DNA from 3 places in the Alteromonas sp. CNT1-28 genome. Region 1 is predicted to be linked to each of the others. Evidence: predicted binding sites of a transcription regulator. Region 1 holds the regulator's gene; each other region holds the start of a gene.
The links. The regulator ArgR, encoded in region 1, controls arginine synthesis, uptake and breakdown. The targets are predictions, from matches to a motif close to ANTGAATANNTATTCANT.
Positions count from the first base shown of each region.

Region 2: MHN02_RS03655 (aspartate aminotransferase family protein) is a predicted target of ArgR. The motif match lies at 5,000-5,017, and genes of this name have one in related genera.
Region 3: MHN02_RS07185 (N-acetylmuramoyl-L-alanine amidase) is a predicted target of ArgR. The motif match lies at 3,731-3,748, and genes of this name have one in related genera.

Region 1 covers NZ_JAKREZ010000013.1:43,805-54,512, forward strand. The annotation lists gene MHN02_RS10255 (NupC/NupG family nucleoside CNT transporter) at 1-49, opposite strand, end outside; gene udk (uridine kinase) at 62-685, opposite strand; gene MHN02_RS10265 (hypothetical protein) at 894-1,847, opposite strand; gene MHN02_RS10270 (PhnD/SsuA/transferrin family substrate-binding protein) at 1,847-2,698, opposite strand; gene MHN02_RS10275 (carboxypeptidase regulatory-like domain-containing protein) at 3,126-6,299, shown strand; gene MHN02_RS10280 (type 1 glutamine amidotransferase domain-containing protein) at 6,493-7,176, shown strand; gene argR (transcriptional regulator ArgR) at 7,242-7,706, opposite strand; gene mdh (malate dehydrogenase) at 7,944-8,882, shown strand; gene MHN02_RS10295 (hypothetical protein) at 9,194-10,000, opposite strand; gene MHN02_RS10300 (alpha/beta fold hydrolase) at 10,132-10,708, shown strand, end outside.
Region 2 covers NZ_JAKREZ010000004.1:64,863-75,570, reverse strand. The annotation lists gene MHN02_RS03680 (TorF family putative porin) at 1-567, opposite strand, end outside; gene rpe (ribulose-phosphate 3-epimerase) at 873-1,550, shown strand; gene trpS (tryptophan--tRNA ligase) at 1,616-2,623, shown strand; gene MHN02_RS03665 (aminodeoxychorismate/anthranilate synthase component II) at 2,724-3,308, shown strand; gene MHN02_RS03660 (HDOD domain-containing protein) at 3,606-4,772, shown strand; gene MHN02_RS03655 (aspartate aminotransferase family protein) at 5,235-6,443, shown strand; gene astA (arginine N-succinyltransferase) at 6,464-7,501, shown strand; gene astD (succinylglutamate-semialdehyde dehydrogenase) at 7,515-8,984, shown strand; gene MHN02_RS03640 (DUF1338 domain-containing protein) at 9,102-9,908, shown strand; gene MHN02_RS03635 (bifunctional diguanylate cyclase/phosphodiesterase) at 9,974-10,708, opposite strand, start outside.
Region 3 covers NZ_JAKREZ010000007.1:197,042-207,749, forward strand. The annotation lists gene arcB (aerobic respiration two-component sensor histidine kinase ArcB) at 97-2,451, opposite strand; gene MHN02_RS07185 (N-acetylmuramoyl-L-alanine amidase) at 2,551-3,486, opposite strand; gene gltB (glutamate synthase large subunit) at 4,149-8,615, shown strand; gene MHN02_RS07195 (FAD-dependent oxidoreductase) at 8,629-10,044, shown strand; gene MHN02_RS07200 (M20/M25/M40 family metallo-hydrolase) at 10,173-10,708, shown strand, end outside.

The sequences.
Region 1 (10,708 bases):
ACGCGAAAGCAATACCCAGAAGGACTGCAATGCCCAGTAAACTCACCATAGTAATGTTCCCTTAAAGAAGCGCTTGCTGAATGTGTGATTTGATCACATCTAATGCAATTTGGTTTTTGCCACCTTGCGTCACTACTACGTCGGCAGTGAAGCGGCTAGGTTCGATAAATTGATGATACATAGGCTTAACAGTTTCTTCGTACTGTTTTGCCACAGATTCAATACTACGACCGCGTTCTTTTAGGTCGCGCATCATTCTGCGCATCAAACAAATATCAAGAGGAGTATCAATGAAGATCTTCACGTCGTACAAAGGAAGTAGATCAGTACGAGCAAGTAGCATGATACCTTCAAGAATAATGACTGGCGCAGGATTTAGACGCTCAGTTTCAGGCAAACGCGTATGCGTTTTATAGCAGTAATGTGGATAGTCAATAGGCTGACCATCGCGCAATGCTTGCAAGTGTGCTTTCAAAAGCTCATGTTCAAAGGCGTTCGGGTGATCATAGTTGTTCTTCTCACGCTGCTCCATGGGAAGATGATCTTGCGCACGGTAGTAGTGATCTTCGCGCAGCACTTGAACAGGGCGGCCTTGAGCACTGAAGCCGTTAAACAAATTTTTCGTAAAAAGAGACTTCCCAGAGCCAGAAGCTCCAGAAATGGCAATAATAAGTGGCGATTGCATAGTACTATAAAGCTGATTTTGTTGGTGCAAAGATACGCGTTTAGGCCTCGCGAATCAATGTTATATTCACAAGTTCTCGGTTTTTGGATCGGTCTTTGCTAGAACTTTATCGTATTTTCAAGGTATTGCAGGGCGTTTAGTCAGCATGCAAAAAATACCAAAAAGTTCTCCAAGTGGTCAGTTTTTAACTGAACAAGTCAAAATATCGCTAGTTACCAATTATCTCTATATCGTCATCCTTAATACTCGGTAATGCATACGAATGCTGCTTCGAGCGAGAGCCCTCACCTTGCGCTCTGGGCGGGTAGTAGGTTTCTTTTTCATCAACATAAGCAGAGAATACATCATCAAGTGCAGCGCGTATTTCGCTGAGGGTTTTATCTAAATTTGCATTGAAATCTGGGCGTTTTCGCTTGGTATGGCCCAATTCGATTAATCGACCAAAACTCTTGTTGGCCAGAGCCAGTAGTTCAGTCGGAACGTCTTTATGTGGCTGTAGAGGCTGATCGGGGTGCTCTATACAATATTTTACTAGAGCCGTGTAAAAGCACAGTGGTTTATTCTGCAACGTGATGGCTTTGTCATCGATTCCGTTAGAAATCGTTTTATCTTTTAAGTTGATTACGAGTTTTGGGGAAGGAGGGATAACTTCTTCTAAGGTTGCGCGTTTCCTTTTGGTTTTACTCGAAACAGCAAAAAATGGTGTAACGAGTAATGATGCGATAAGCGCAGTCCAACTAAAAGCAAAAGTACTGGTGACGGCTTTACTTCGCATCTCTACCTTAATGACTTGTTCAGCGTTGACGAAATTTGCCGTAAAAGACAAAGGGTAACCCGTAAAGTCTTCATTGCTTGTCACAATATCTTGGATTCCTCTGACTAGAACGGGGTAGTTTTCGTCCTTAAGCGTGCCGTTTAGTTTTCCAAGATAACGGTAAATGGCGAACTGATTTACAGGCGTGTTAAGGGTGTTGTTTCCAACGTCTAAAAACGCGCTGTCTAGGCTTACCCTTCGCTCTACCTTATCAAGTGCACGGTGAAGAGAAGTATGGTGTGAAAAGTATTGTGCAGTTAAAGCGATGAATTGGAAACATGCTAACAAGACAAGACCATTAAAGATGATAAAGGCTTTGGGCTTAAAATATATTCTCTTACTACCCATTAGTTACACCCTTCCTCTAATGTAATAGTTTTGTAATAAGGTCTAGGATGAGACATTGCAACTTCATGAATTACCGACTGTATAGCGCAAAATAAGTCTGTGTTTTGCGTCTGCATTTTCAAATACCATTGCATTCCACTTACACTTTCCTGCAGCGGCGTTGCATAGTTTCTTGAGAAGTTGTCTTTATCTTCTTCTGCCCAATATGAGGAGATAATATCAATATCACCCGCGAGCAAAGCTCGTCGCAGTTCTTGGTGAGAACTGAAGTAAACAATATCTACATTGGAGTCACTGAGTCCGAGGTTCTGCAAAACTGTTTTGGGAACAATATGACCAGAACGGCTGCTCGGATAATCGAGCAATCCTATCTTTTTACCTAGCAAGTACTCTTTAGATAGTAGCGGTCGTTCTCTTAGCGCGATAAAAAAAGCTGAGTAGTCAGGATGCGATGCTACTTTGGTTAATCCATAAATTTGGTCAGCCCCGAACGCATCTACGACATTACTTTTCACCAGCGCTAAATCAACAACGCCATGATTAATGTATCGAAAGGTATCGTAATCACTTTGGCCTATTGTAACTTTAACTTTACCGTATTGGCGCTTAATCGTTTTATCATTGCATAGGCGCTCACTTGCCATTTCAGCAATTCTACCGTCAGTAACATACACTGAAAAGACGTCGCTATTGCCCTGCAAGTCAGTTTTACAGGTTAAATATTGACCGGTTTGTGGGGCGATGTCACTATACTCATCGGAATTTTGAAAATAGTTTATCGAACCACACACAAGTGCAGCTAAGATAAAAATTATCCACTTTCCGGTAGCAACAATTCTGAAATTCGTCAAAAAAACGACCAAATGAATTAACGATTTATATAGTGATTTCATCAGTTAAGGTTATTTATTGCAATAGGTAAATTTATTTTATTGTGTTAACTCATTGAAAAGTTACGTATTTTTATGAGTAAACCTGATTTTTATTAAACGCTGTTTATTAGTAGCATATCTGCCAAGAATAGAATCAGCTATTCGTCGCAGATTGACAATAATAATAACAAGTAAATTAACCTGACCATATGGTCAAGTATTATTTTGCAAACTCAATAGCCTCGGGCGATTGCTGTTAAATAAAAATGTAAAATTGTAATAAATCTGACATGAATCTTTACGACAATTTGTCCGGTTCTGATTAAGTCATAGGTTTGATGTGGTATTTTTTGCACTACACTAGACCGAGTAAAAAAGAATTTTAAACAAAAAGGGAAACACACACATGAGCTCATCAGCTAAATTCAGTCGCATTGCGGCTGCGGTTGCGCTGTCAATCGGTTTGTCTACCACTGCAATGGCGCAAGAAACGTCATCTGCAATGGAAGGCCGCATCCTTACCCCTACAGGTGCACCTGCTGCGGGAACATCTGTTACTGTTATTCACGAACCTACTGGCACAGCCCGTGAAGTTGTTGTTGGTGCAAACGGTACGTTTAACCTTCGTGGCCTTCGCGTTGGTGGTCCTTACAGAGTCGTTATCGATTCTGATGAGTACCAAGACACTACTATCGATAGCGTATTCCTAGAGCTAGGTAACCCATTCGGCGTTAACCTTACGTTAGAAGATGCAAGTGATATTGAAGTTATCTCTGTAAGCGGTAGTGCGCTAACAGCGACTGCATTTGGTGCAACGGGCCCACAAACTGTATTCAATCTTGAAGCGCTAGAAAATACACCTGCAATAAACCGTAGCATCGGTGACATCGTGCGTGTTGACCCTCGTGTTTTCGTCGATGAAAGTTTCAACGACTCTATTAGTTGTGGTGGCGCAAGCCCGCGTAACAACAGCTTGACCCTAGATGGTATTCGCATGAATGACAACTTCGGTCTTAACAGCAACGGCTTCCCAACTGAGCGTATGCCTTTCTCTTACGACGCTATTCAACAGGTAGCGGTTGAGCTTGCTCCTTTCGACGTAGAATACGGCGGCTTTACTGCGTGTAACATCAACGCAGTAACCAAATCAGGTACAAACGAAGTTCACGGTGGTGTTTTCTATGACTTTACGTCTGACTCTTACCGTGGTGATGAAGCTGACAGTGTTGTTCGTGATAACGGTAACTACACTGAAAAGCGCTATGGTTTCAACGTTGGCCTTCCGCTAATCAAAGACAACCTATTCCTTTTTGCTGCATACGAGAAACTCGAAGGCGTTCAGTTATATGATTACAACGCGCTTGGCGGCCGTGTAACTCAAAATGACATCGACCAAGTAACTGAAATTGCACAACGCGTTTACGGTTACGATGTAGGTGGTACACCAGGTTCTGCGCCAGTTGAAGATGAAAAAATTCTTATTAAGCTAGACTGGAACATTAACGCAGACCACCGTGCTTCATTAGTATATAACTGGAACGACGGTTTCAGCGTTAGCCAATCTGATGGTGGTTCAACTAATCTGTCTCTTAGTAACCATTTTTACGAGCGCGGCGCTGAGCTTACTACGATTGTTGGTTCACTCTACTCGAACTGGACTGACGATTTCTCGACAGAGCTTCGTATTGGTCACACAGACCTAGATAATCGACAGCAGTCGTTAGATGCAGCGTCAGGTTTTGCTGAAGCGCAAATCGTAACTGAAGGCGGCGGTCGTATTTACATCGGTCCTGATGATTCTCGTCAGTCTAACCAGCTAAACTACGAAGTGTTCAACTTTAAACTAGCGGGTACTTATTTCTGGGGTGACCACGAAATTACGGCTGGTGTTGAATACGAAGAAACTGACGTATTTAACCTGTTTATGCAGCACACTGTAGGTGAATACCGTTTCGACAGTATCGCTGACTTCGAAGCTGGTCTTGTTGATCGTATCTACTACAACAACTCTGCGGGTACAAACAACCCGGCGGATGCTGGTGCTTCTTTTGCATTCGACGTAACTACCTATTACGTACAAGACGAGTTCTACCTAACTGACGACCTCAAAATCATGGCTGGTCTTCGTTATGATACATACGGCTCTGACGATACGCCTCGTTTGAACGAAAACTTCACTGAGCGTTACGGTTTTGCCAACACTGCAAACGTAGATGGTATTGACCTTCTTCAGCCACGTTTCGGCTTTACTTATACAGTGAATGAAAGTTTAGAGCTACGCGGTGGTTTAGGCCTTTACTCTGGCGGTAACCCGAACGTTTGGATCTCAAATGCGTACTCTAACGACGGTGTGACTAACATCGGCACTCGTGAAGGTCAAATTGACGGCTTCGTAAGTGGCACTACTTCATTGTTTGATCTAGAGCTGACAGGTCAAGGACGTCCAATTTTCGACGTACCACAAGAGCTATTTGATGAAGTGGCGAACACAAGCCTTACAGATGGCGACGGAAACACTAACGCGACGGATCCAGACTTTGAAATTCCTTCTGAGTGGAAATACGCGTTAGGTTTCACTTACGTGACTGAAAATGACTACCTAATCAACGCCGACATGATCTATACCGATCGTCAAGATTCAGCGATTGTTAGAGACGCTAATATCGTTTACACAGGTCAAAACCGTTTTGATGGTCGCCCAATCTACGGCAACATTGACGGAGATCGCAACGAAACGCAGGACTTTATCTTAGGTAATGTAGATTCAAGCGATGACGGTAGTTCACTTGTTCTTTCAATCGGCGTAAGCAAAGAGTGGGACAACGGCTTCGATATGGGCGCTTCATACGCTTATGTTGATGCAGAAGATGCTAACCCAATGACAAGCGCAGTAGCGTTCTCGAACTACGCTAACTTTGCAACAAGCGATCCTAACAATCCTTCTGCGGCAACGTCTGACTATGCTGTTGGCAACCGTTTTAATTTCTCACTAGGTTATACTGCTGAGTTCTTTGACGGTTATGCCACTCGCTTCAACTTGTTTGCAACGGCTAACGAAGGTAAGCCTTTCTCTTACGTTCATAGCAACAACTCAGCATTCCCTTGGGATGGTGTATTTGCTCGCCAGCTTATTTACATTCCTGAAGTAAATGACCCTAATGTTGTGTTTGTCGACCAAACTAACCGCGACGGTGAAGTACTTCAAACTGCTGAAGTTGCTGAAGCTGAATTCAACCGTTGGGTTGAAGACCATGGCTTCGAGCGAGGCGAGATTCTTGAGCGCAACAGTGAAACTGCCGACTGGTGGTTTAAAGCTGACCTACGTATCTCTCAAGAGCTACCAGGCTTCTACGAAGGTCACACAGCAAGTGCGTTCTTCGTAATCGAGAACGTAACTAACTTAATCAACGACCAATGGGGCGTATTCCGTCAAGGTAGCTTCGGCGGTGATGAAGTTATTGCTGCAGATTTTAACGATGCCGGTCAATACGAGTACAGCGCGTTCTCAAGACCAGAGCAAAGCGTATCTCGCGGTCCTTCACTTTGGGAAATCCGCGTAGGTGTTAACTACCGCTTCTAAGCTGTAGAAAAACACTAGCTACAAGTTGTAGTGTTAGGTGCCATTCTCCTTAATAGGAAGTGGCACTTTTTTATGCCCGCCATTAATCTCACAATCATGCAATCAAACGATCCTCCGCTTTTTTAATGATCTAACTACGTACATTAGCCGAAGTAATTGACGACAAATTTTTAAATGCTCGCAAGGAGGGCTTATGTCAAAACGTATGCTAATGGTAATGACATCTCACGAAATTATGGGTGATACTGACAAAAAGACAGGCATGTGGCTGGAAGAGTTTGCTGCGCCGTACTACGCATTTAAAGACCAAGGATATACGATAACGTTGGCGTCACCCATGGGAGGGCAAGTGCCTATCGATCCCAATAGTCTGGCTGACGATGCAATGACAGATGACGCTATGCGATATACGAAAGATGAGGTGGCGCGTAGCGCTATAGCGTCGACTATTCCGCTTGAAGATGTGAGAGCTGAAGAGTTTGACGCAGTGTTCTATCCAGGGGGACACGGTCCGTTGTGGGACCTTTCTGACAATGTGCACTCGATAAAACTAATCGAAGACACTATCGCAGCTAATAAACCCGTTGGGGCAGTATGCCACGCGCCAATTGTGCTTAAAGACGTCAAAACGCCTGATGGCAAATACCTGGTAGAGGGAAAATCTGTTACCGGATTTTCAAACAGTGAAGAAGCTGCAATGGAACTTACAGACGTAGTGCCTTATCTGGTTGAAGATGAACTGGTTAAAAAAGGCGGTAAGTATGAGAGCGCCGACAATTTTGCTGTAAAAGTGTGTACCGACGGGTTACTGGTGACGGGACAGAATCCGCCGTCATCACGACCAGCAGCCGATTCGCTGATTAAGCTACTGAGTTAGCGTCAGCGAACAGCAGAATATATAGTGCCCTCAATGAGAGGGCACCGTTTTAATAGCGTGGCTACCTAAACGTTCTCAAACAGGTCTTCAACACGCTGCCTTAGTTCTTCAATTCTAGACACATCCGCTGGCGCGATGAAAATAGTGTCGTCACCTGCAATGGTGCCCAAAACCCCGTCTTTCTTACTCAATGAGTCAAGTAAGCGCGCAATAAGCTGTGCAGCACCAGGGCTGGTTCTAATGATTACCATTACGTTGTTGTGAACGATATCCAGTACCAGCTGTTTAAGAGGGCTTTTAGCCGTAGGCATACCTAGCTCGGGAGGCAAGCAATACACCATATCACCTCGGGCATTTCGCGTGCGTACCGCGCCGAATTTGCTTAGCATCCTAGAGATTTTAGATTGGCTGATGTTGTCGAAGCCTTGTGCTTTTAATGCATCAACAATTTCACCCTGTGAACCGTAACTTTCTGCTTTAAGAATTTCTTTAAAAGCTTTGATGAGTAGCTCTTGTTTTGCGTTTGCCATTAGCGCTCTTTTCTTTTTTGAGGGTTATCGTTAGGAATTATATTTAGTATGCGTATATTGTGCCGTACAGGTAGACTTTGCGCAATTTCTTTGCATAATCATTCATGATAATGAATATCGAGATAAAATCGCCATAAATAACGTTAATAAGACGATCCGGTGATTGAGTTTTCCCCCGCGTTGCATTAGTGTGACGTTCCGTTTAAATACGTGAAGTAATCCCATAGGAGAAATGGTATGAAAGTAGCCGTGTTAGGTGCTGCCGGTGGTATTGGTCAGGCGCTGTCTTTGTTGTTGAAAACACAATTGCCAGCAGGTTCAGATTTAGCGCTTTACGACGTAGCGCCAGTTGTTCCTGGTGTTGCCGTTGATTTGAGCCACATCCCCACTGCGGTAAAAGTAACCGGTCACGGTAAAGATGACCTAGCTGATGCACTAACTGGAGCAGACGTTGTTCTAATTCCAGCGGGTATGCCTCGTAAGCCAGGTATGGATCGTTCTGATCTATTCAACATCAACGCCGGCATTGTTAAAAACCTAATTGAAGGTGTAGCTGATAACTGCCCGAACGCGTGTGTTGGTATCATCACTAACCCAGTTAACACTACTGTTGCTATTGCAGCTGAAACGCTAAAAGCTAAAGGCGTTTACGACAAGAACAAGCTTTTCGGTGTAACGACACTAGACGTTATCCGTGCTGAAACGTTTGTTGCTGAACTTAAAGGTGTGGACGTATCTTCTGTGCACGTACCGGTAATCGGTGGTCACTCTGGTACAACTATCCTTCCTCTACTTTCACAAGTTGAAGGTGTAGAGTTCACAGACGAAGAAGTTGCTAGCCTAACTACTCGTATCCAAAACGCGGGTACTGAAGTTGTTGAAGCTAAAGCGGGCGGCGGTTCTGCAACCCTATCAATGGGTCAAGCAGCGGCACGCTTCTGTCTATCTCTAGTTGCAGCAATGCAAGGCGAGAACGTTGTTGAGTACACTTATGTACAAACTGACGACAGCGACGACGCAGCATTCTTTGCACATCCAGTTCGCCTAGGCGCAAACGGTGTTGAAGAAATCTTGCCATACGGCGAGCTAAGCGCATTTGAAGAAAAAGCGAAAAACGACATGCTTGAAGGCCTACGTGGCGACATCAAGCTAGGCGTAGACTTCGTAAACGGCTAATTGGTGAGTGTCATTGGCAGGCCTTTGAACGTAGGCACGCCGTGAATACTTCCCTGTAGGCTTCGCCACCGCATCCCTGCGGTGGAGAGCCTACTTATCAAAGCCCCGCCAACTCCGAATATCTCAATAGCCTAATCACTGAAGTTTTTTTAGAAAAGAGCAGTCTGTTACGGCCTTACGTATCAAGCCTTTTTTGTTGCGTCTTTGTAGGCTTCGCTACGGCATCCTTGGCACAGGAGAGCCTATTAATTAAAGTATCGCCAATTAAGCATTCCACCCATAGCTAGCAATAAGTCTATTTCCTAATTGACTTACTGTGTCTGTAATGGCTCTATTCGAAACAACTTTATTGGACCCATCGCGACTGGGTAGCCTTTGTGTAACGCGTATGTATAGCCGGAAATCATGTTGTCCGTAAGAACGAATAGGATAATCTTTGAAGCGAAAGTTGTGTGGGAAGCTTCAATTTCGATGACTCGAGCATCTATGCTTACATCTTCAGCAGTAAATGGTGATCGGACTTCCCTAAATGCGTCTTCCCCTTTTCTATAAACGCGCAGTGAGCCTTGTTCGCTTTCGTACAATTCGAGTAATGCTAATTCGGGTCTATCTAAATACTGCATAACACCAATCCAAGTGCCAAAAGGATGATTAGCGATATGCTGCTTTGCATTAGATAGTATCTGCTTGCGGTTTTCTAAAAACTTTCTCGGCGTTGACTTTGCTTCCTGTTTAACCATTTGATAAGTCTGAGAAATATAACTTTCTTTGTCCTTATAGCTCGACTCTAATACGTTAAAAGCGTTATCTAAGTGAGGCGAAAGGGTAAGTGTACGTGTAACATCACCTTCGATCGTTGTTTTAATTGTGCACCGGTTTTCTATGCAAGTGATGTCGTCATTGGTGAACGGTGTGCGACGCATTTTTTTGAAGCCTCCTGGAATGGCGATTTCAAAAAAGCTGTGTTCGCCACTCTCTTGTATTTGAAGCAACCTAAATGTCGTTTCATCTTGACTTATGCCTTCCCACAAACCCGGGGGTAATTCCATTGTGCTAGCGAAAGAGAGCCTATTAAACGAAAGCAAAGTAGAAAAGGTTAGTAGTAAAAATGTTCGCACTTTTTATTCCTTTAAAATGTATGGGGTACAAATTTTGTTACTAACTATATGCGTATTTTGTTGAGTCACAAATACTTTCGTTATTTACTAGTGGCTTGAAGCTCTTTTTTTGAATTAGACAAGGATGTGTTATGACTTTCTTTAAATGCGCTAGTTTACTTTCCATCACATTTTTTAGTTTATGCATAAACGCCAATACTGTTGCTGCTACAAGCAATACAGCGCCATTGGCAGACACTGCGTTTGCTCAGTTGCCTAAAGCATTAACGCTCAAAGGCGATGCGCTTCCCTTTACCGATTACAAGGCATGGTTAGCGCATGCGCAAAGCAATAACCAAAAAGTCGTGTATGTGGATAGATGGCAAAAAGCGGTAAACCCTAAAAAATTCAATGCGCTTATGAAGACAACAAGTGCGCAATGGATTGAGTACGAATCGGATGGTTTAAAGATTTCAGGTGTTATGGTGTCACCAAAGCATGTTGGCGACAAAAAACTACCAGTGATCATTTATAATCGCGGTGGTAATCATAAGCATAATGTAACGCGCATAGCGGTGGTTGAGCGTTTAATGCCGCTCGCCGAACAGGGTTATATTGTTTTGGCGAGTAATTATCGCGGTGCTAAATTCAGCCAAGGGAAAGATGAATTTGGCGGCGACGATGTAAACGACGTTTTGCGACTGATTGAAATAGCCAAGCAATTACCTA
Region 2 (10,708 bases), on a different contig from region 1:
CGATGCTTGTGCAAAACCGAAGTCTTGATTTTCGCCTTCGTCAGCTTCAGTGTGCGCTAAAAGGTATACAGTAAGGCTCAACCCACCCATACCTACGGTGCCGTAAACTTCAGCAAAATCAAAGTTTGCTTCATCATCGTAGTTGTAATAAAGGTAACCAAAGTCGTACGCAATACCCTCAGACTCGCCAGAAAAACCAAAGTACATGTCGTGCTCATAAGAGTAAATGTCGTCTGATTCATAGCTGACATTTGATGCCCACGTACCCGCATAAAAACCACTTTCATGCGCGTAATCGATACCACCCTGTACTGCAGCTTCGTTAGTTGTTTGTGTTAGACCACGCCAGATGTAGTTACTGGTTGCACTAGCGTTAGCAGTGAATGAACCTTCTGCATAGCTAGGCATGGCTGTTAACAGACACGCTGAAGAAATAGCAGCGGCAAGTATTGTTCTTTTTGTAGATGTTTTCATGTGTGTTCTCCAGTCAAATTCAAACTTGTTGTAATTCGTTTTTTCTGTCTGTGTTTTCTTTTTTGGACTGGATAACGCAAAGTTGATGCCCATTTATGGTTCATCAAAAAAACTCGCAAAAAATAAATTAACCAATTGAAATTTAGAAGATTATTTAACTTTAAAAATTCATCCGCTGTCACCGAAACAAAAAAACGCTGCATAAAAATGCACCAACATAACGCGCGCTCACCAAAATTGGGCAACGTTCTGACAAAGTCCGTTTATCTTAAATTTCCGTGAAATTAACGCTGATTAACCCTTTGCATAGTAAAGAAGCACGGATTTGGGTAAACTTTCGCAAAGGTGAAACGTAAGTGGCAACGCACCTTGTTGTTTTTAGAATGAAAGGACATGCAATGAAACCATTCCTAATTGCTCCATCAATACTATCGGCCGATTTCGCTCGACTTGGCGAAGACGTAGAAAAGGTATTAGAGGCTGGCGCTGATGTGGTGCATTTCGATGTAATGGATAACCACTATGTACCCAATCTTACGTTTGGGCCAATGATTTGCGAGGCGTTAAGAAACTACGGCATTACCGCTCCCATTGATGTGCACTTAATGGTGAAGCCCGTCGATGACTTAATTGAAAAATTCGCGAATGCAGGGGCCAGCTATATTAGCTTTCACCCAGAAGCGTCTGAGCACATAGACCGCTCTCTACAGCTTATTATCGATGCAGGTTGCAAGCCGGGGCTCGTATTTAACCCAGCAACGCCACTACATTACCTTGACCACGTCATGGACAAACTGCACCACATTCTTATTATGTCGGTTAACCCAGGGTTTGGTGGTCAAAAGTTTATTCCTAGCACCTTAGATAAAGTACGCGCGGTGAAACAGCGTGTATTAGAAAGCGGCTACGATATTCGAATTGAAATTGACGGTGGCGTAAAAGTCGATAACATTCGCGAAATAGCGGAAGCGGGCGCGGATATGTTTGTGGCTGGTTCGGCTATTTTTTCTCAACCCGACTACAGCGATGTCATTGAGCAAATGCGCAATGAACTAGCGTCACTGTCTAAAGCATAATTTTTGAAGCTTTATTTTCCCAAGCTTTATTTTCACAGTATTTAACGTATTACAGGTAAAAAGAAATGAGTAATAAACCCGTTGTATTAAGTGGCTGTCAGCCTTCAGGACAACTTACCCTTGGCAATTACATGGGTGCACTTAAACAGTGGGTTTCCATGCAAGACGACCACGACTGCTTATATATGATAGTGGATTTGCATGCTATTACTGTACGACAAGACCCTAAGCAGCTTGCTGAAGCTTGTCTAGACGGCCTTTCTCTTTACCTTGCTTGCGGTATTGATCCACAAAAAAGTACTCTGTTTTTGCAATCCCATGTGCCTGAACATGCACAGCTATCTTGGGTATTGAATTGTTACGCCCAAATGGGTGAGCTTAATCGCATGACTCAATTCAAAGATAAGTCTGCGAAGAACGAAAATAACATTAATGTAGGCTTATACAGCTACCCTGTCCTCCAAGCAGCAGATATTTTGCTATACCAAGCAGATAAAGTACCGGTAGGTGAAGATCAGAAGCAGCACCTTGAATTAACTCGTGACATTGCTACACGTGTTAACAATCTATACGGCGATGTATTTCGTCTACCTGACCCGTATATCCCAGACTTTGGCGCGCGCATCATGAGCCTTCAAGAGCCTGAAAAGAAGATGTCTAAGTCTGACAACAACCCGAATAACTTCATCGGCTTATTAGAAGATCCTAAGAAGTTGGCCAAGAAAATCAAACGTGCCGTGACCGACTCTGACGAGCAAGCTAATATCTACTTTAACCCAACTGAAAAGCCAGGCGTGTCTAACTTACTGACTCTACTTTCGCTTGCGACGGGTAAATCAATTAAAGAGCTTGAGCCTGAATATACCGACAAAATGTATGGCCACCTTAAAGGTGATGTTGCAGACGCTGTGGTTGCTCTACTTGAACCAATTCAGGCCCGCTATGCTGAAATTCGCGCAGACAGAGCATATCTTGACGACGTAATGCGTCAGGGTGCTGAGAAAGCGTCAGCGCGAGCGGCTGAAACTTTGGCTAAAGTATACAAAGCGGTCGGCTTTATTCCAAAGCCATAACAGCCGAATTCCAACATCTTGCTACACGCCATGAAGGGTTCATTTAATCCTTCATGGCTAAAACCTTCGCAACTTAGAAATACCAAGGACTAGCACTGCTGTGTTGCTGTTAATTGATAACTTCGATTCGTTCACTCATAACCTCGCTCGGTATTTCACTGAGCTCAGCATCGACGTTGAAGTGGTGCGAAATAACGCACTGACCTTAGACGACATATCTCGCTTAGCGCCTTCACAGTTAGTTATTTCACCGGGACCATGCACGCCAAACGAAGCAGGCATCAGCTTATCTGCGATTGAACATTTTGCAGGCAAGATTCCTATTTTAGGTGTATGCCTGGGTCATCAAGCTATAGGTCAAGTGTTTGGTGCCAAGGTAGTAGGTGCACAAGAGATTAAGCATGGAAAAGTTTCCCCCCTAACACACCGCAACAGTGGCCTGTTCAAAGGCTTACCTAACCCGTTTAACGTGACGCGCTACCACTCATTGGTTTTAGATCCCGCATCGCTACCTGCCTCACTGAGTGTTGATGCATGGTGTGAAACCGCAAAGGGCACAAAGGAAATCATGGCAATTTCCCATAACCATCATCCTATTTGGGGCGTGCAGTACCACCCCGAGTCACTGCTTACCGAACACGGTCATAGCGTACTGGATGCATTTCTTCAGTTTAAATCAATTTAAGTATACGAGTTTGATGCCGATACGCTTTTATAGCGTAAAAGGTTACGCTTGAAGGCCAGAATTACTCGCAATTCACTGATTTTTCGTTTAACTTTTCATAATTCGTTTTAGCCAATGCGCTGAATAAAGATTATACGAAGCATCGCACACGCAATATCAACAGTTGCAGGGTAAATAAGGCTTGCTTTCAAGCAGTAGCTACCATTTTTATCATTACCGTAGCGAAAGTAATAAAGGCCCCTGATGTACGATAATATTGCCGTTCACCAAAAAGTTATGAGCAGGAGTGCTTTTAATATGACAATGGGGGCAACCACACCGCCCACGATAGATGATCGTTTTGAAAATATGATCATATCGCCAGAGCGAGTGCTGGAAATGCTAGGAAGGCGCAAGGTGGGAGAAGTAAGCTTCGAGCAATCGGAGCAAGGTGATGCGCGCAGGCTGCTATTGCACGTTGAAAAAGTGGCGATTGAAAACAAGCGCCTTCAAGAGAAAACCGAAGCGTCATACCTTGAATCAGTGAGTCACCATCTTCACGAGATCCTTCTAGGTGAATTAACAGAGCAGCTAAGCTATACCGACGAGCTCGTTCAAAACGTACTTAACTTGCCCGAAAATATCGGCGAGCTTCTTGATGCACTTTCCGTGAAAGCATGCTCGGTTTCGAAACTAGAGCCAATTGCCGCAACCATGCCTTGGCTTTATGATGAACTGATCGTTGTGGTGAATACTCCACAATTTAGACGCAAAGACTCCCGTGGGCGTATCATTGTGGTAGAGACACTGCGCACAGCATTGAGCTTTTTGGGTATTGAAAACCTACGCACATTGATACCGTCGCTCATCTTAAAGCGTGCTATGCCTCAGATTACCGACCCTTACCCGCTAATTAAACAAAAGCTTACGCCTTATACGACTGGCGTTGCCATAACGGCGAAACGCCTTGCAGCGCTTACGGATCTAAACAAAAACCAGGCTTATACCCTTGCGATGCTTAGTAATTTGGGGCGTTGTGTCGTAACAAGACTTTACTTCAAACTGTTCGATAAAATTCAGCTACATCTGTTGCAAGAATGCCAGAAAGACAAAGAGCAAAAGCGACATGAAGCGCTACTCAAAGTGGCTCCTTCAGCCAACCACCTTATTGCACTACAGCAAGAATTCGCAGATGCAATCAGCGCGGATATTCTGGAGTGGATGCATTTAATGCGCTTGCCTATTGCAGAACCTATGCGAGCGTGTGCCGATAAAGTACCCGCACAGCCTAAAACACTCAGTAAGGTACTTCATCAAGCCCGAACCTACACACAAATTCGGATGTTACATCAGTTAAAGCTTGTTGAAATGAAAGAAGTAAAGCCGCTTTTCATGGAGCAACGCTACCCTGCAGGTGCACTCGAAAAACTCAAAACCATTGATATTTTCACCCTTCCTTTGGTGAAAAACGAAGAGAATCATTAATTTTTTAGTGGATATTCATGCACTCGTTATGCACCTTTTTCATTTCATGTGCATGATGCCCCAAATTATTGACGCTTGCTCAATGCCTTGCCCGTTTTTAGCGACATTAAACAGGTAAGGCTTCCGGTCCTATCCCCCCTTTCTTATTGCCTCACAGTGCAGTAAAACCCGTATGTAGCCCTTTTCTCAGCGCAAAAATTGATTATTACTTATTGATATAGCCCAGTAGTTAATAGTTATTCACTTTTCCTGCAAATTAAGCCACAGTCCTTATAAATAAAGGGCTGCAGCCTTTTGCATAGAAGACAAATGTTAAAAAAAATGGCATACTGTTGAACAAATCCGATTAGTTTTTACGCGCCCAATTAACGCTTATCGACCAAAGTAGTACTAAAATGTGCTCATAGATTCGATAGGCCAAATCACACAGTGTGATTGGCGCCCAACGCAGAGGTAACAAAGATGAACGTAACTCGCGCTACATTTGATGATGTAATGGTTCCTAACTATAACCCAGCAGGTATGGTACCTGTTCGAGGTGAAGGTTCACGCGTATGGGATCAAGATGGAGCTGAGTACATCGACTTTGCAGGCGGTATTGCAGTTAACGTTTTAGGTCACTGTCACCCAGAGCTTGTGAAAGCTCTTAATGAACAAGGCAGCAAGCTTTGGCACTTAAGCAACGTTTTCACTAACGAGCCAGCCCTTCGTTTAGCTAAAAAGCTAAATGACGCAACGTTTTCAGATAGAGTTTACTTCGCAAACTCAGGCGCAGAAGCGAACGAAGCAGCATTGAAGCTAGCTCGTCGCTGGGCGCTGGACAAGCACGGTGAAGACAAAAACCAAATCATCGCTTTCAACAAAGGTTTCCACGGCCGTACCTTCTTTACCGTAACAGTAGGTGGTCAAGCTGCTTACTCTGACGGTTTTGGTCCTAAGCCAGGCGCTGTTGACCACTGTGACTACAACGATTTAGCTGCCTTTGAAGCGCTAATTTCTGACAAAACCTGCGCGGTAATGATGGAACCGCTTCAGGGTGAAGGCGGTATTATTCCACCTGATGTAGATTTCGTAAAAGGCGTTCGCGAACTTTGTGACAAGCACAACGCATTACTTATTTTTGACGAAGTTCAGTCGGGTGTTGGTCGTACTGGTCACCTTTATGCCTATATGGGTCTTGGCGTAACACCTGATATCCTAACAACCGCAAAATCTCTTGGTGGCGGCTTTCCAATTGGTGCCATGCTTACCACAGCAGACATCGCTGCACACCTTAAGCCAGGTACCCACGGTAGTACTTACGGTGGTAACCCACTAGCCTGTGCTGTTGCGGAAAAAGCGTTAGATATCGTGAACCAGCCAGAAGTGCTTGAAGGTGTGCTTAAGAAAGAAGCCCTATTCCGTGAACTACTAGGTGCTATCAATGAAAAGTACAACGTATTTGAAGAAGTACGTGGTCAAGGCATGCTGTTAGGTTGTGCGTTAAATGAGAAATACCAAGGCCGTGCACGTGACTTCATGATGGCTGCAACGAAAGAGAACCTTATGTGTCTTGTTGCTGGCATGAACGTTATTCGTTTTGCACCTTCCCTGGTTATTCCTGATGAAGACATCAAAGAAGGTCTTGCACGTTTTGAACGCGCCGTTGCTGCCGTTGTAAACGCCGAATAATTACAACACGAGTAGCGAACATGAATATCATTCGCCCTATCACGAAGGCCGACTATAACGCGCTTAAAGAAATCGCCGTTGAATCAGGTATTGGCTTTACGTCTTTACCTGTCAACGACGAGTTGCTGCAGCGTAAAATTGATCGTGCAGAAACTGCGTTTAACAAACCAAACGTAACCGAACCTGGCGATGAGTCATACTTGTTTGTAATGGAAGATACCACTACCGGACAGGTAGTAGGAACAACAGGTATTGAAGCGGCTGTTGGTATAGACGATGCGTTCTATCATTACCACCTAAGCAAAGTAGTGCACGCCTCGCGCGAGCTTAACATTCACAACACGGTAGACATTCTAACGTTTTGTAATGACTACACCGGTGTTACTGAAATATGTACGCTGTTTCTTCGCGAACAAGCCCGCGGCGGCATAAACGGCCGCTTCCTTTCAAAGGTTCGATTCTTGTTCATGATGGAGCACCGTGAACGCTTCTCAGAGACAGTTATTGCTGAAATGCGCGGTGTGAGTGACGAAGAAGGACGCTCACCATTTTGGGAGTGGTTGGAAACCCATTTCTTCTCAATGGATTTTCCTACTGCTGACTACTTAACAGGCATTGGTAATAAAGTGTTTATTGCTGAACTTATGCCGAAGTACCCGATATACGTAAATCTGCTTAGCAAAGAAGCGCAAGAAGTCATTGGCGAAGTCCATGACAAAACACGCCCTGCTCTTCAGCTTCTTGAAGAAGAAGGCTTTTCTTGCCGCGGCTACGTAGACATTTTCGACGCAGGCCCGACGGTAGAAGCAAACTTAAGCCACATCCGCACGGCTCAGTCGAGTTTAAAACTGCCTGTAGTGATTGACGATAGCGCTGCTGCCCAAGGGCAAACGCACTACATCATTAATACATCAGTATCTGATTTTCGTGCAGTTGCCACCGAGATGACGGTAAGCGAAGAAAAGCAAGTTGCCGTGCTATCTCGCCAAGCCGCTGCTGCATTGAATGTCAAAGAGGGAGAGCACGTACGCTTCGCCCCCGTTACATTCAGAGATTAAAAGGACACCCACTATGCTACATACACATTTTATCAACGGTGAATGGGTTGCCGGACAAGGTCATGACTTAGCGTCAATTGACCCTGCAAAAAACGAAGTGATTTGGGAAGGTAAGTCTGCGACAGCCTCTCAAATTGATGACGCAATTAACGCTGCTCGTGCTGTACTTCCAGTATGGAGCATGAAAACCGTTGAAGAGCGTCTTGAGATTATTAAGGTTTATGGCACTAAGCTAGAAGAAGCTAAAGCGCACCTTGCCAAAGCTATGGCTAAAGAAACGGGTAAGCCAGAGTGGGAAACTGCCACTGAAGTTGGCGCCATGATGGGCAAAATTGGTATTTCTGAAAAAGCCTATTTTGAACGCACGGGTAACGTTGAAAACCCAATGCCTGTAGGTAAAGCCTTCATTCGACACAAGCCTCACGGCGTTGTTGCTGTATTTGGCCCATACAACTTCCCTGGCCACCTGCCAAACGGACACATTGTTCCAGCCCTTATTGCAGGTAACACAGTTGTGTTTAAACCAAGCGATTTGACGCCTATGGTTGCACAAGAAATGGTGAAGCTATGGGATGCTGCTGGCCTGCCAGCGGGTGTACTCAACCTAGTACAAGGTGAAGTTGAAACAGGTAAGGCTTTGGCGTCGCATAACGATATCGATGGTCTTTTCTTTACGGGTAGCTCACGCACAGGAAAAATCTTGCACGAGCAGTTCGCAGGTCACCCAGGTAAAATTTTGGCTCTTGAAATGGGTGGTAACAACCCACTCATTGTCAAAGATGTGGCTGATGTTGATGCTGCCGTACATGACATCGTTCAATCTGCTTTCATTACATCAGGTCAACGCTGTACGTGTGCACGTCGCCTATTCTTACCAGCCGATGCACAGGGTGATGCAATCCTTGCTCGCTTAATCGAAGTGACCAAGAATATTAAGGTGGGTGATTATGACGCTGAAGATCAACCATTTATGGGCGCAATGATCTCAAGTAATGCCGCTGCACTGATGGTAAAAGCACAGCAAGAGCTTGAAAACCTTGGTGGTAAAGTACTGGTTCGCCTTGAACAAAAAGACGAGAACAAAGGTTTTGCTACTCCTGGCATCATTGATGTGACTGACATGCTTGCTTCACTGCCTGACGAAGAACACTTTGGTCCACTACTTAAAGTGATTCGTTACAGCGATTTTGACGCAGCTATCGCAGAAGCGAATAACACCAGCTTTGGCTTATCAGCAGGTCTTCTAGGCGACAACGAAGAAGATTATCGCTACTTCTTCGCACGCATTCGCGCGGGCATCGTAAACTGGAATAGACCTATTACAGGTGCAAGCAGCGCAGCGCCATTTGGTGGCGTGGGCGACAGCGGTAACCACAGAGCAAGTGCGTTTTATGCAGCCGACTACTGTGCGTACCCAGTTGCTTCAGTTGAGCTTGATAAAGTTACTATGCCGGGCAAATTAAGCCCAGGCTTGTCGATGTAACCCAAGCTTTTCACGTTATAAAAAGGCCGACATGATTTTTGTGTCGGCCAGTTTAGTACCAACCCTATACGAACTATTCGTTTAAAAATAGTCAACGACAGAAAGGACCCTACCACCATGCATAGCAACATCGATACGTTGTTTAGCAACATGTGGGACGATTACGTTACCATCACTCCCTCAGCGCACAAAATTCATGCACTTTTAGCGGGTGAAGAAAACACGAACGACATCGTTAACGACCATGTAGCTTTTCGAACTTTTGCTCTTGATAAAACCCGCTTAGACAAGCTTGCTGCGCACTTCTTAGCATTGGGTTATGAAGCTAAAGGCGACTATGACTTTGAAGCGAAAAAGCTTACTGCAAAGCATTTCGAGCACCCTGACGATACTAAACCAAAAGTATTTATTAGTGAGCTTCGTGTAAATGAGCTTTCTGAAACTGCTCAAGCAATTATCAAGAAGATGGTTGATCAAATGCCTGAGTCTGTAGTGGATGCAGATAACTTCTTGTACTCGGGTAAACATTGGGACGTTACTAAAGCAGAATACGACACACTGCTTAACGAATCAGAATACGCGGCGTGGATGGCAGCATGGGGCTTCCGTGCTAACCACTTTACGGTAAGTGTTAATCACTTAACCCGTACTGACGAGCTTACCGACGTAAACACATTGCTTAAAGAAGCAGGCTTTGTGCTAAACACCTCTGGCGGCGAAATTAAAGGTGGTCCAGACGTATTTTTAGCGCAATCATCAACGATGGCTGACCGTGCTGACGTAGCGTTTAGCGACGAAACTGTGGCAATTCCAAGCTGCTTCTACGAGTTTGCACAACGCTATGAAATGCCTGATGGTAAGCTTTACAAAGGCTTTGTTGCCGCATCGGCAGATAAAATCTTTGAAAGCACCAATGCTAAGTAACGAGCTTGCTTAGTCATTAAAAAAAGCCCGATAGGGCTTTTTTTGTTTATGCTTAGCTGAAGACATTACCGATTAGGCTCTGTAGTATGCCTTGCCAAGAACTGATCGTAAGGCATTGGTTTATCAAAGTAAAACCCCTGCATTAGCTGAATGTCGGCCTGCTCCATGAAAGGCAAATAAGACTCCAACTCTACGCCTTCAGCCACCACATCTATTTGCAAACTCTTTAACATGGCTATCAAACCATTAAATAGCGCATTGGCTTTGCTATCTTGGTGAATACCCTGAATTAAGCTTTTATCCACCTTAACCACTTCAAACTGGAAACTTCGCAAGTAGCTAAGAGATGAAAAGCCACTGCCAAAATCATCCAGAGACAGTCTAAACCCATGCTCTCTCAACGTGTTTAATGCTCTAAGTGCTGATTTTTCATCGCGAATAAAGACCGACTCAGTGAGCTCTAGTTCAATAAATTCGGGAGACACATCATTATCCATACAGATAGACATTGCCTGATTTGGAAATTCTGGGTCAAGCATCTGGTTAGCACTGATATTCACAGACAAAGGAATGGCGTCACCCTGCTGCGATTCCATTATTGAAATGTAATCACATGCCGCTTCCAGCGCTTGAAGACCAATAGCGCTGTCCAGCTTGTGCTCTTCTGCTATGGGAATAAACACTGCTGGCGATACAACACCGTGCAAGCCTGAAATCCAGCGACACAGTACTTCACCGCCCTTTAACTCGCCGTTTAGATCGTATTTACCCTGAATATAGAAATCGAGAAGGTGGTTCTC
Region 3 (10,708 bases), on a different contig from region 1:
CGCTGCTCTGACCGCTTTATCTAGCGCAGTTTTTATAACAAAAAAGAGGGCAAGCCCTCTTTTTTACGTTACCTATTAAAGAGCGCGTTATGCTAACTAGTCATCAACCTGCTGTTCATTCAGCCAATCGTGTAGTGCCTTCATGTCGTGCTGAACGGCCATTTGTAGCTCTTCCACCCAATCATGCACGTTCTCCCACCATGTAGGGTGGTCGCCCTGTTGAATTTGATTAGCAATACGCTGTACACGAGCCAAACCAACAGAGCCAGCGGCGCCTTTAATTTTGTGAGCCTGTGAGCACACTTCTGACTTTTCGTCCGCACTTAAGCTTAGCTGCAGTATTTCCATGTATTCAGGCATTTTTTCTTGGAATACTTTAACGCTAGCGCGCACCATTTCATCCCCTATGGTATCAACTAACATCTGTAACAAGTCCATATCTAAAATGTTACTTAATGTTTTGTTAGGTTCAGGGCGCTCTACTTCGCCGTCAATTTCAAGCGGTGCAGGTGGTGCATGGAACAGCTCGTTAAACACCTCGATAACGCGAGATTTTTTAATCGGCTTCGCAATAACGTCATCCATACCGTTTTCTAAGTATTCATCACGCTTTTTAATGACGTTTGCCGTTAGCGCCACGATAGGCGTTTGCATAACCAGATCTTCTTCAATAATCGTACTTGCCACATCGAATCCTGTCATGTCAGGCAATTGAATATCAAGCAAGATAAGGTCGTATTGGTTTTCCCTGACTTTGTCTATGGCTTCTTGACCGGTCATTGCTACATCGACTTTCTGGCCAAGCTTCTCGAGCAAGGCTTTAGCGACCATTACGTTCAATTCAATATCTTCTACTAACAAGATATTGAGCCCTGTCACTTGAAGCTGCGCGACTTTCATCGGGCTATTAGAAATTTGAACAGGCAACACAATTTCAAAACGGGTGCCTTTACCCACTTTACTTGAAACGTGAATTTCACCTTTCATCAAGTCGACCATTTGCTTACAAATTGCCAATCCAATACCGGTACCTGTGGCCGATTGGTGGTCAGGGTGATCAACCTGATAGTACATGGCAAAAATCTTATCAATTTCGCTTTCAGGAATACCTACGCCCGTGTCTTCAATCACAAATGTTACGTACGCCTTATCACCATCAGGTTTCGTCGATGAAACCGTTAGACTTACGTGACCTTTTTGTGTGAACTTCACTGCGTTAAACAGGATGTTCCATAATATCTGACGAAGGCGCGTACCATCTATTTCAACAAGACGGGGAAGCGGCTCGTTAATTGTCGTTTTAAGCTCTAGCTGTTTGTCGGCTGCAAGTAGACGAATAATGCTGCTAAGTTCTTCGGTAAAGTCTTTCAACGATATGGTTTTTAGACTCAGCTCAAGCTTATCTCTGTCTAACTTATCAAGGTCGATAATATCGTTAAAAATATTACCTAATGTTATAGCGCTGGCGTATATCGTACTTACCCAGTTAAATTGTTCTTCACTCAACTCGGTATCACGCAGCATACGGCTTAAGCCCACAATACCGTTTAGCGGTGTGCGTAGCTCATGACTTATGGTTGCGATAAAGCGAGTTTTGTCGGTACTTGCTTTTGCAGCAGCATTTTCAGCCTGCTTACGCTCAGTCATATCTCGACCGAACGACAACAAGCCAAGGCGATTACCGTCTTTATCGAAGAAAGGTACACGCTTCATTTCGAAGTAACGACGACGTCCATCAGCAAAGCGAAGCCACAGCTCTTCTGTGATACTGGCGTTGGTTTCTAGAACTTCGTGATCACTCGCTACAATTTGGCGGGCAAGCTCTTCCTCATATACGTCTTTTGGCGTTAAGCCAAGCAGCTCTTGCTCGGTTTTGCCCGTCATAAGCTCCGCTATACGGTTACAACCAGCAAACCTGCCTTCTTCATTTCGGTAATATATTAAGTCTGGCGAGGCATCGATGATTGAACGTAACAAGGTTGATAAGCGGCGTGCTTGTGCTTCTTGTTCTGATTTATCCTGAATTTCTTTTTCTAAGTCTTTAAACAGCGCCTCACGCTCTTCTTGTGCTTGCTTGCGCTGCTCTATCTCGTGATTAAGCTGTCTGATGTTGCTTTGAAGTTCGCGGTTAAGAAAGACATCTTCTTCACGCAAACTTTCCAACTGGCTTACCACTTCCTTTAAGTTGGTACGTGAGTTTTCTAATTGCTTGATTAACTCACTAAAGAAATAAAGTACCCAAGGCGCAGATAACATGGTCAGTACTACAGCACTGATGAAGTCATCGGGCTGAACCTGGCTTCCCATGCTCACGCGAATTACGTATGAGCCCCCTAGCGTAAACACAAGCGAAAGAACAACAAACATTATGCTGAGCTTTAGAGTGCCAAAACGCTGAACAAATTGGGCAAAGCGAATTGCCCAAGAATCGTTTGGTGAATCTGAATGCATGTACGTCTAATTTAAGCTTATTTTGCGGTTATCCTATCAGGCTTTCCTCTTTTCGGGAATGCGGTTTGTCAAAGCATAACTCTGCGGCCCTGCTCAGAATTAGGATTTGAAAGGCGACTTTTCAGTAATTTCATTAATGTATTTGGTATTCACCCATCCCACCTTCGTGTAAGACACTTTCGCCCACTCCCCTCGCTTTTCCAGTATTTTTAGCACTTCGCCCTTATTCAAACCGTTCTCGACAGTTGGGTACGAAACATCTGGCCCTTTTCTCACATTCAGCGAATTGGCACTTACATTGGCCACCCGCTTTACAGGGCTAGCGAGATCCCGCTGAATTTGATCATGCGCCTCTCGCTGTGAATTCGAATCACTTGACTCAGTTGCCCACGTTTCACTATCACTTTGCAAAACAGCGGCTTTGAGTCTTTGAAGGGGAAAAGCGGGGCCAGGATCGACCTTTCGTGACGGCGCTATTTCTTCATGCCCGACGATAGTAGAGATGTTGTAGTGGCTACACAACGCTTTACACAGCGATAGCGTCCTAACAATTTGTACGTCGGTGTACTTGTGCCAATAGCCCATAAACTGTTGGTTAATGTGCTGGGCAGCTAATACTTCATTCTCGCCAAAAATTTCGCCAAACCAACTTTCAAAGGTGCCGTCTCCTCTAGCCTTAAGCTGGCCGGCATTGTCTAATTCAATGCCGATAGAGTACTGATTCAAGCCACTACGCCCCTCGTAATAACTTTCTCCTGCGTGCCACGCTATTTTATTAGTCGGAAGCATTTGAACAATGTCACCATTGCGTCCAACGGCAAAGTGAGCTGACACACCGCTATCGGCATTGGTCAAGACATTCACCGAAGATGAAAGGCTACTACCGGCGGTAAAATGAATAACAATAGTATCGGGAGATCCAGATTGAAAACGCCCAGATGTGTTAGGAGAAAGCCTGAAGGTGATATTGTCGCCAGTTAGAATATGATCATCTATACTAAATAAAGGCAGTGGTAAAGCATGTAGTGTATTCATACAATAATCCTTATTGTCTTAACAGCACGCCACCACAGTGAATTTTTATTCTTCGCCTTCCACATAAGCGTACACTCAATTCACACACAGGGCTCTCTATCAACATCCTTCAGCGCACCACGAGCCTTACCTGTGGTTAATTTTCAACCAATATAGCAAACTACTTATATTAGTGGAACCATAGCTTTACAAATTAATAAAAATACACCGCAAACCGCTATTGACAACATAAAACATCAATTTCAAAGCATATTTATTCATTAATAAAACACAAATGAGAAGTAATATCATTTATAAGGGATGAGTTATTAACTTTGCAATACTGATAACATTTTTGTTACAAACATAAATGATTACACGTAAACAACTGATTAATATCGACTTAATTATATTTATACTAATTCACTATAAAGCTTATACTTTTAGCGTTTGATTTTAGTTTTTAATGTGGGTATTTTGTACGGCCCGCATCGCAATAATGCATAAAAATGCGGAAACGACTGGAATCCTCTAATAATAAAATAACGACAAGAAAGGCGCACGCCGCGAGCAATACCGCTCGCAGGCATAAAAGACGTCTAATAATGTTGTGATACGCAAACCTAGGCGCATCTACACGCAACGCATACCTTGCCCAGTCAAAAGGTTGAAGGAGTTAAGAGATGAGTTTATATAATCCCAATGATTCCCGGGACAACTGTGGGTTTGGCTTAATCGCTCACACTCATGGGGAAGCCAGTCATGAATTGGTAACTACTGCAATACACGGTCTTGACCGTATGCAGCATCGTGGCGGTATCGCCGCCGACGGGAAAACCGGTGACGGCTGTGGTTTATTACTACAGAAACCGGATGCGTTCTTCCATGCAATCGCCGAAGAAAATGGCTGGAAACTCAGCAAAAAATACGGCGTGGGCATGATTTTCTTAAGTCAGGACCCGGTACTTGCGCAAGCCGCGCGTGAAGTACTTAATGAAGAACTAGAAAAAGAAACACTTTCAGTAGTGGGTTGGCGCGAAGTGCCTGTCGACCACTCAGTACTGGGTGAATTAGCGCTAACGGGTGTTCCACAAATTGAACAGGTATTTGTGAACGCGCCAGCAGGTTGGAGAAAACGCGACCTTGAGCGTCGTTTGTATATGATCCGCCGCCGCGCTGAGAAACGTCTTGAGAAAGATCCCGATTTTTACGTAGCTTGTTTGTCAGGCTTGGTAACGATCTACAAAGGCTTGGTAATGCCAAAAGACTTACCTGCCTTTTATCACGATCTTGCCGATGAGCGTATGCAAAGCGCAATTTGCGTTTTCCACCAACGCTTTTCAACAAATACACTACCACGCTGGCCGCTTGCTCAGCCTTTCCGCTTCCTTGCGCACAACGGTGAGATTAACACCATTAAAGGAAACCGCGACTGGGCCATGGCACGTGCTGCTAAATTCGCAACGCCACTTATTCCAGATCTTAAAGATGCAGCCCCTTTCGTTAATACTGAAGGATCAGACTCATCCTCGCTGGATAACATGCTGGAGCTATTCTTAGCCGGCGGTATGGATTTATTCCGTGCTATGCGGTTACTTGTTCCACCCGCCTATCAAAACAACAAGACCATGGACGATGATCTTCGTGCATTTTACGAGTTTAACTCTATGCACATGGAACCATGGGACGGCCCAGCGGGTATCGTTTTAACTAACGGTCGCCACGTTGCCTGTAACCTTGATAGAAATGGTCTACGTCCTGCTCGTTACGTTATTACTAAGAACGGTTTCATTACCCTAGCCTCAGAAGTAGGTATCTGGGATTACGAGCAAGCTGACGTAATTGAAAAAGGGCGTGTAGGCCCAGGTGAAATGCTTGCTGTAGACACATACACAGGCAAAATCTGGCGCTCTACTGAAATTGATGAAGACTTAAAAGCACGTCACCCTTATAAAGAGTGGCTAGATAAGCATATTCGTCGACTTACACCAATTGAAAAGCTTGATGCGTCATTAATTGGTAAACGCGTGTTTGACGACGATGCCATGGCGGTGTACCACAAGCTACACGCCTACAGCTATGAAGAAATTCAACAAGTTGTAAAAGTACTCGCGAAAGACGGTCAAGAAGCCGTTGGTTCAATGGGTGATGACACGCCAATGGCGGTTATGTCCTCGCGTCAACGTACGGTTTACGACTATTTCCGTCAGCAATTCGCACAGGTTACTAACCCGCCTATCGACCCGCTACGTGAAAACCACGTTATGTCGTTGGCAACCTGTATTGGCCGCGAGCAAAACGTATTTAGCGAAACCTCAGGTTACGCTGACCGCGTATTGTTTGACTCGCCAGTGCTAATGTATACCGACCTTAAGCAACTGCGCGAATTTAACCCAGACAACTACTACTCAGAAGTCGTGGAGCTTCAGTATGCGCCGCAAGAAGGTTTGAAGAAAGCCATCGAGCGCGTGTGTAACGAAGTCGAGATGCTGGTTAAAAACAAGCGTGCTGCGTTCGTTATTCTGTCTGACAGAAACATTAAACAAAATCGCTTGGTTATCCCTGCAGCAATGGCAGTTGGTGCGGTACAGCGTCGCTTAGTTGAAAAGTCATTACGCTGCGATGCTAACGTTGTTGTTGAGACAGCAAGTGCCCGCGATCCACACCATTTCGCGGTGTTGATTGGCTTAGGTGCCACTGCGGTTTACCCATTCCTAGCATATGAAACTATTGAGCAGCTTTGTGAAAAAGGCGAGCTAGATATTTCTCCTATGCAGGCCACGTTGAACTACCGTAAGGGTATCAACAAAGGCTTGTACAAGATCATGTCGAAAATGGGTATTAGCACTGTTGCTAGCTACCGTAGCTCTAAACTGTTTGAAGCAGTGGGTATTAACAACGAAGTGATGAAGTTATGCTTTAAAGGTGTGACCTCACGCATTCAAGGTGCGGGCTTCGATGATTTCCAGCAAGATCTTATCAACCTAAACCGTATTGCTTGGCTTAAGCGTAAATCTGTCGATCACGGCGGCTTGCTTAAATACGTGCACGGTGGCGAATATCACGCCTATAACCCAGACGTAGTCAGTACGCTTCAAAAGGCTGTGGTGTCTGGTAACTACGACGACTACCAGCAATATGCAAAGCTTGTTAACGAACGTGCGCCTGCGCACATTCGCGACTTGCTAGCTATAAACCCTGATTGCGACCCTATTGATATTAGTGAAGTAGAAGCACCGGAAAACTTATTCCCACGCTTTGATACTGCGGCAATGTCAATTGGTGCACTAAGCCCTGAAGCGCATGAAGCGCTAGCGATTGCCATGAACCGCCTGGGCGGTCAGTCTAACTCTGGGGAAGGTGGCGAACACCCTTCTCGCTTTGGAACTGAAAAGAACTCTAAAATTAAGCAGGTGGCTTCAGGTCGCTTTGGTGTAACGCCTCACTATTTGGTTAACGCAAACGTTATTCAAATTAAAGTGGCGCAGGGTGCAAAACCGGGTGAAGGCGGTCAGCTTCCTGGCGATAAGGTAAATAAATACATCGCACAGCTACGTTTCTCTGTGCCGGGTGTAACCCTTATTTCACCACCACCACACCACGATATTTACTCAATTGAAGATTTGGCACAGCTAATTTTCGATTTGAAACAGGTTAATCCAACGGCACTTATATCCGTTAAGCTAGTATCTGAGCCGGGTGTTGGCACCATTGCAACTGGTGTAGCGAAAGCCTATGCCGACCTTATCACCGTTTCAGGTTACGACGGCGGTACAGGTGCAAGCCCGCTAACATCAGTTAAATATGCGGGTAGTCCGTTCGAGCTTGGCTTATCTGAAACTCAGCAAGCACTTATTGAAAACGGCTTACGTCATAAAGTACGCGTTCAAACCGACGGCGGGTTGAAAACAGGCTTAGACGTAGTAAAAGCCGGTATTTTAGGCGCTGAGAGCTTTGGTTTTGGTACAGGTCCAATGGTGGCTTTAGGCTGTAAATATCTACGTATTTGCCACTTGAACAACTGTGCGACCGGTGTTGCGACGCAGGATCAAAAACTGCGTGACGACCACTTCATTGGCTTACCTGATATGGTAATGAACTACTTCAAGTTTATTGCTCAAGAAGTGCGTGAAATCATGGCGTCTATGGGTATTGCTAAGTTCGACGACCTTGTTGGTCGCACAGAGCTACTTAAAGTTTTAGATGGCATTACCGCTAAGCAAAACCGTTTAGATTTGTCTCCGTTGCTAGCGCAGCCTAAAGCAGGCGACCATACGCGCTTATTCTGCTCACAAACGACCAACGCACCTATCGATAAAGGTGAATTGAACGCGCAGATGCTTAAAGACGGCCAGCAAGCGGTTGTTGACGGTAAATCTATTACCCTTAAATACCCAATCCGCAATACGGATCGCTCTGTCGGCGCATTGCTATCAGGTGAAATCGCTAAACACCACGGTAACCACGACTTTGAAGATACACCTATCAAAGTTGAACTTACCGGTACAGCGGGTCAGAGCTTCGGTGTGTGGAACGCTGGCGGCCTGCATATGCACCTTGAAGGTGATGCCAACGATTATGTAGGTAAAGGGATGACCGGCGGTAAGCTTGTTATTCACCCACCACGCAATATCTCTTACGACGCCCACGACAGCGCCATTATGGGTAACACCTGCCTTTACGGTGCAACAGGCGGTAAGCTGTTTGCTGCTGGCCGTGCTGGCGAGCGCTTTGGCGTACGTAACTCTGGTGCTATTGCGGTAGTTGAAGGCATTGGCGATAACGGCTGTGAATATATGACAGGCGGTATCGTGGCTGTACTTGGTCCGGTTGGTGTTAACTTCGGTGCAGGTATGACTGGTGGTTTTGCTTATCTTATGGATGATGGCGACGACCTTGATAACCGTGTAAATGCGGAACTGGTCGATGTAATGCCAATTGAAGATAAAGCGATTCTTGCTGAGCACTTACGTGGCTTAATTAATCAGCATTACGAAGAAACAGGAAGCGAGCACTCGTTGTCGTTGCTTACTGACTTCGCCGCAACGCTGAAACGCTTCAAGCTTATTAAGCCAAAAACCAGTGATGTGAAAAACTTGCTTGGTCACATCAGTCGTTCAAGTGCTGAATTACGTATTCAGGCTCAGTAGGAGGATTTAGTTTATGGCAAAGAACGTATATCAATTTGTCGATGTTGAACGTATCGATCCGCCGAAAAAGCCGATCATGGTACGTAAACAAGAGTTCGCGGAAATTTATCAACCGCTGAGCCAATCTCAAACCGAAGGCCAAGCAGATCGCTGCTTGGACTGCGGTAACCCATACTGTGAATGGAAGTGCCCAGTGCACAACTACATTCCTCAGTGGTTAAGCTTGGCGAACGAAGGCCGCATTTTAGAAGCTGCGGAACTTTCTCATAAAACCAACAGCTTGCCTGAAGTATGCGGCCGCGTATGTCCACAGGACAGACTGTGCGAAGGTGCATGCACGTTGAATGATGACTTTGGTGCAGTGACCATTGGTAGTATTGAAAAATACATTACCGATACGGCATTCAAAATGGGCTGGCGCCCAGATATGTCTGACGTGGTATGGACCGATAAGAAAGTGGCGATTGTAGGTGCAGGCCCTGCTGGTCTTGCATGTGCTGATATTCTGGTTCGTAACGGCGTTAAACCTGTTGTTTACGACAAATACGAAGAAATTGGTGGCCTACTTACATTTGGTATCCCGTCTTTTAAATTAGAGAAAGACGTAATCAAGCTACGCCGCCAAATTTTTACCGAGATGGGTGTTGAGTTCGTACTTAACACTGAAATTGGTAAAGACATACAGTTCCAGGATTTGCTTGATAAATACGATGCTGTTTTCTTAGGCATGGGTACGTACAAGTCTATGCAAGGTGGCTTCGATAACGAAGAAGTTGAAGGCGTTCACGAAGCGCTACCTTTCCTTATCGCCAACACCAATCGCGTAATGGGCCTTGAAAAAGATCCTGCTGATTACATTGATATGAAAGGCAAGCGCGTAGTAGTACTAGGTGGTGGTGATACCACGATGGACTGTGTTCGCACGTCAATCCGCCAAGGCGCTGCCCAAGTTACCTGTGCATACCGCCGTGACGAAGAAAGCATGCCGGGCTCTCGCCGCGAAGTTGTTAACGCAAAAGAAGAAGGGGTTGAGTTTAAATTTAATCTTCAGCCGCTAGACATCGCAGTAGACGAAAATGGTAAAGCGTGTGGCGTTAAGCTGGTTAAAACTGAAATGGGGCCGCCTGACGCCAATGGACGCCGCCGCCCTGTTGAAGTAGAGGGTTCAGAGCACGTACTAGAAGCTGACGCGGTAATTATCGCCTTCGGCTTCCAGCCCAGCCCTGCGCCATGGTTTGCTGACTTCGGCATTATGCTTGATGAAAAAGGTCGCGTACGCGCGCCATCTGCTGGCAAATTTGCTTACCAGACCTCTCACCCGCAAGTCTTTGCCGGTGGCGATATGGTACGTGGTAGTGACTTGGTTGTTACTGCTATCGACGAAGGCCGTAAAGCCGCAGAAGGGATTATGGACTATATTGGCGTTTAACCTTCGCTAACTAAGGCCTATTGTCCATTTACGAAAAGCTCGATAGTTCTGCTATCGAGCTTTTTTTATTTAAAACTAAAGAGATACGATTTACATTAGATAGAATAATTGAATAAAGAGATGACATCATGAGATTGCGGACAGGGCTACTTTACGGGTTATTTTTAGTTTCCGTTTCATATTGCGCCCAGGCAGAGGAAAGTAACGCACTTACCACTCACTCGGCTAAAGCTGTGTTCGCAGACTACTTGGAATATCTCACGCTACCCAACGTTGCAACGCAATCAGCAACTGATATAGAAAAGGTTGCGCGTTGGACGGCAACGAAATACAGCGAGTATGGTTTTAATACTCAGCTGCTGGAAAACAACGGCATGCCGATGCTGTATGCTGATTACATGCTAGCTGGGAAAAATGCCCCTACCCTGCTTTTTTATGCACATATGGATGGTCAACCGGTTAACGCTGAGTTGTGGGAACAAGACAGCCCTTGGCAGCCCGTTCTAAAAATCGAAGAAAATGACAGCTGGGTTGAAAAACCACTCTCTTTACTCGATAAAGACTATGACCCTAATTGGCGTATTTTTGCGCGCTCGGCATCTGACGACAAAGCCCCAATTATGATGTTACTAGCAGCCATAAACTCACTTTCGACGAATAAGGT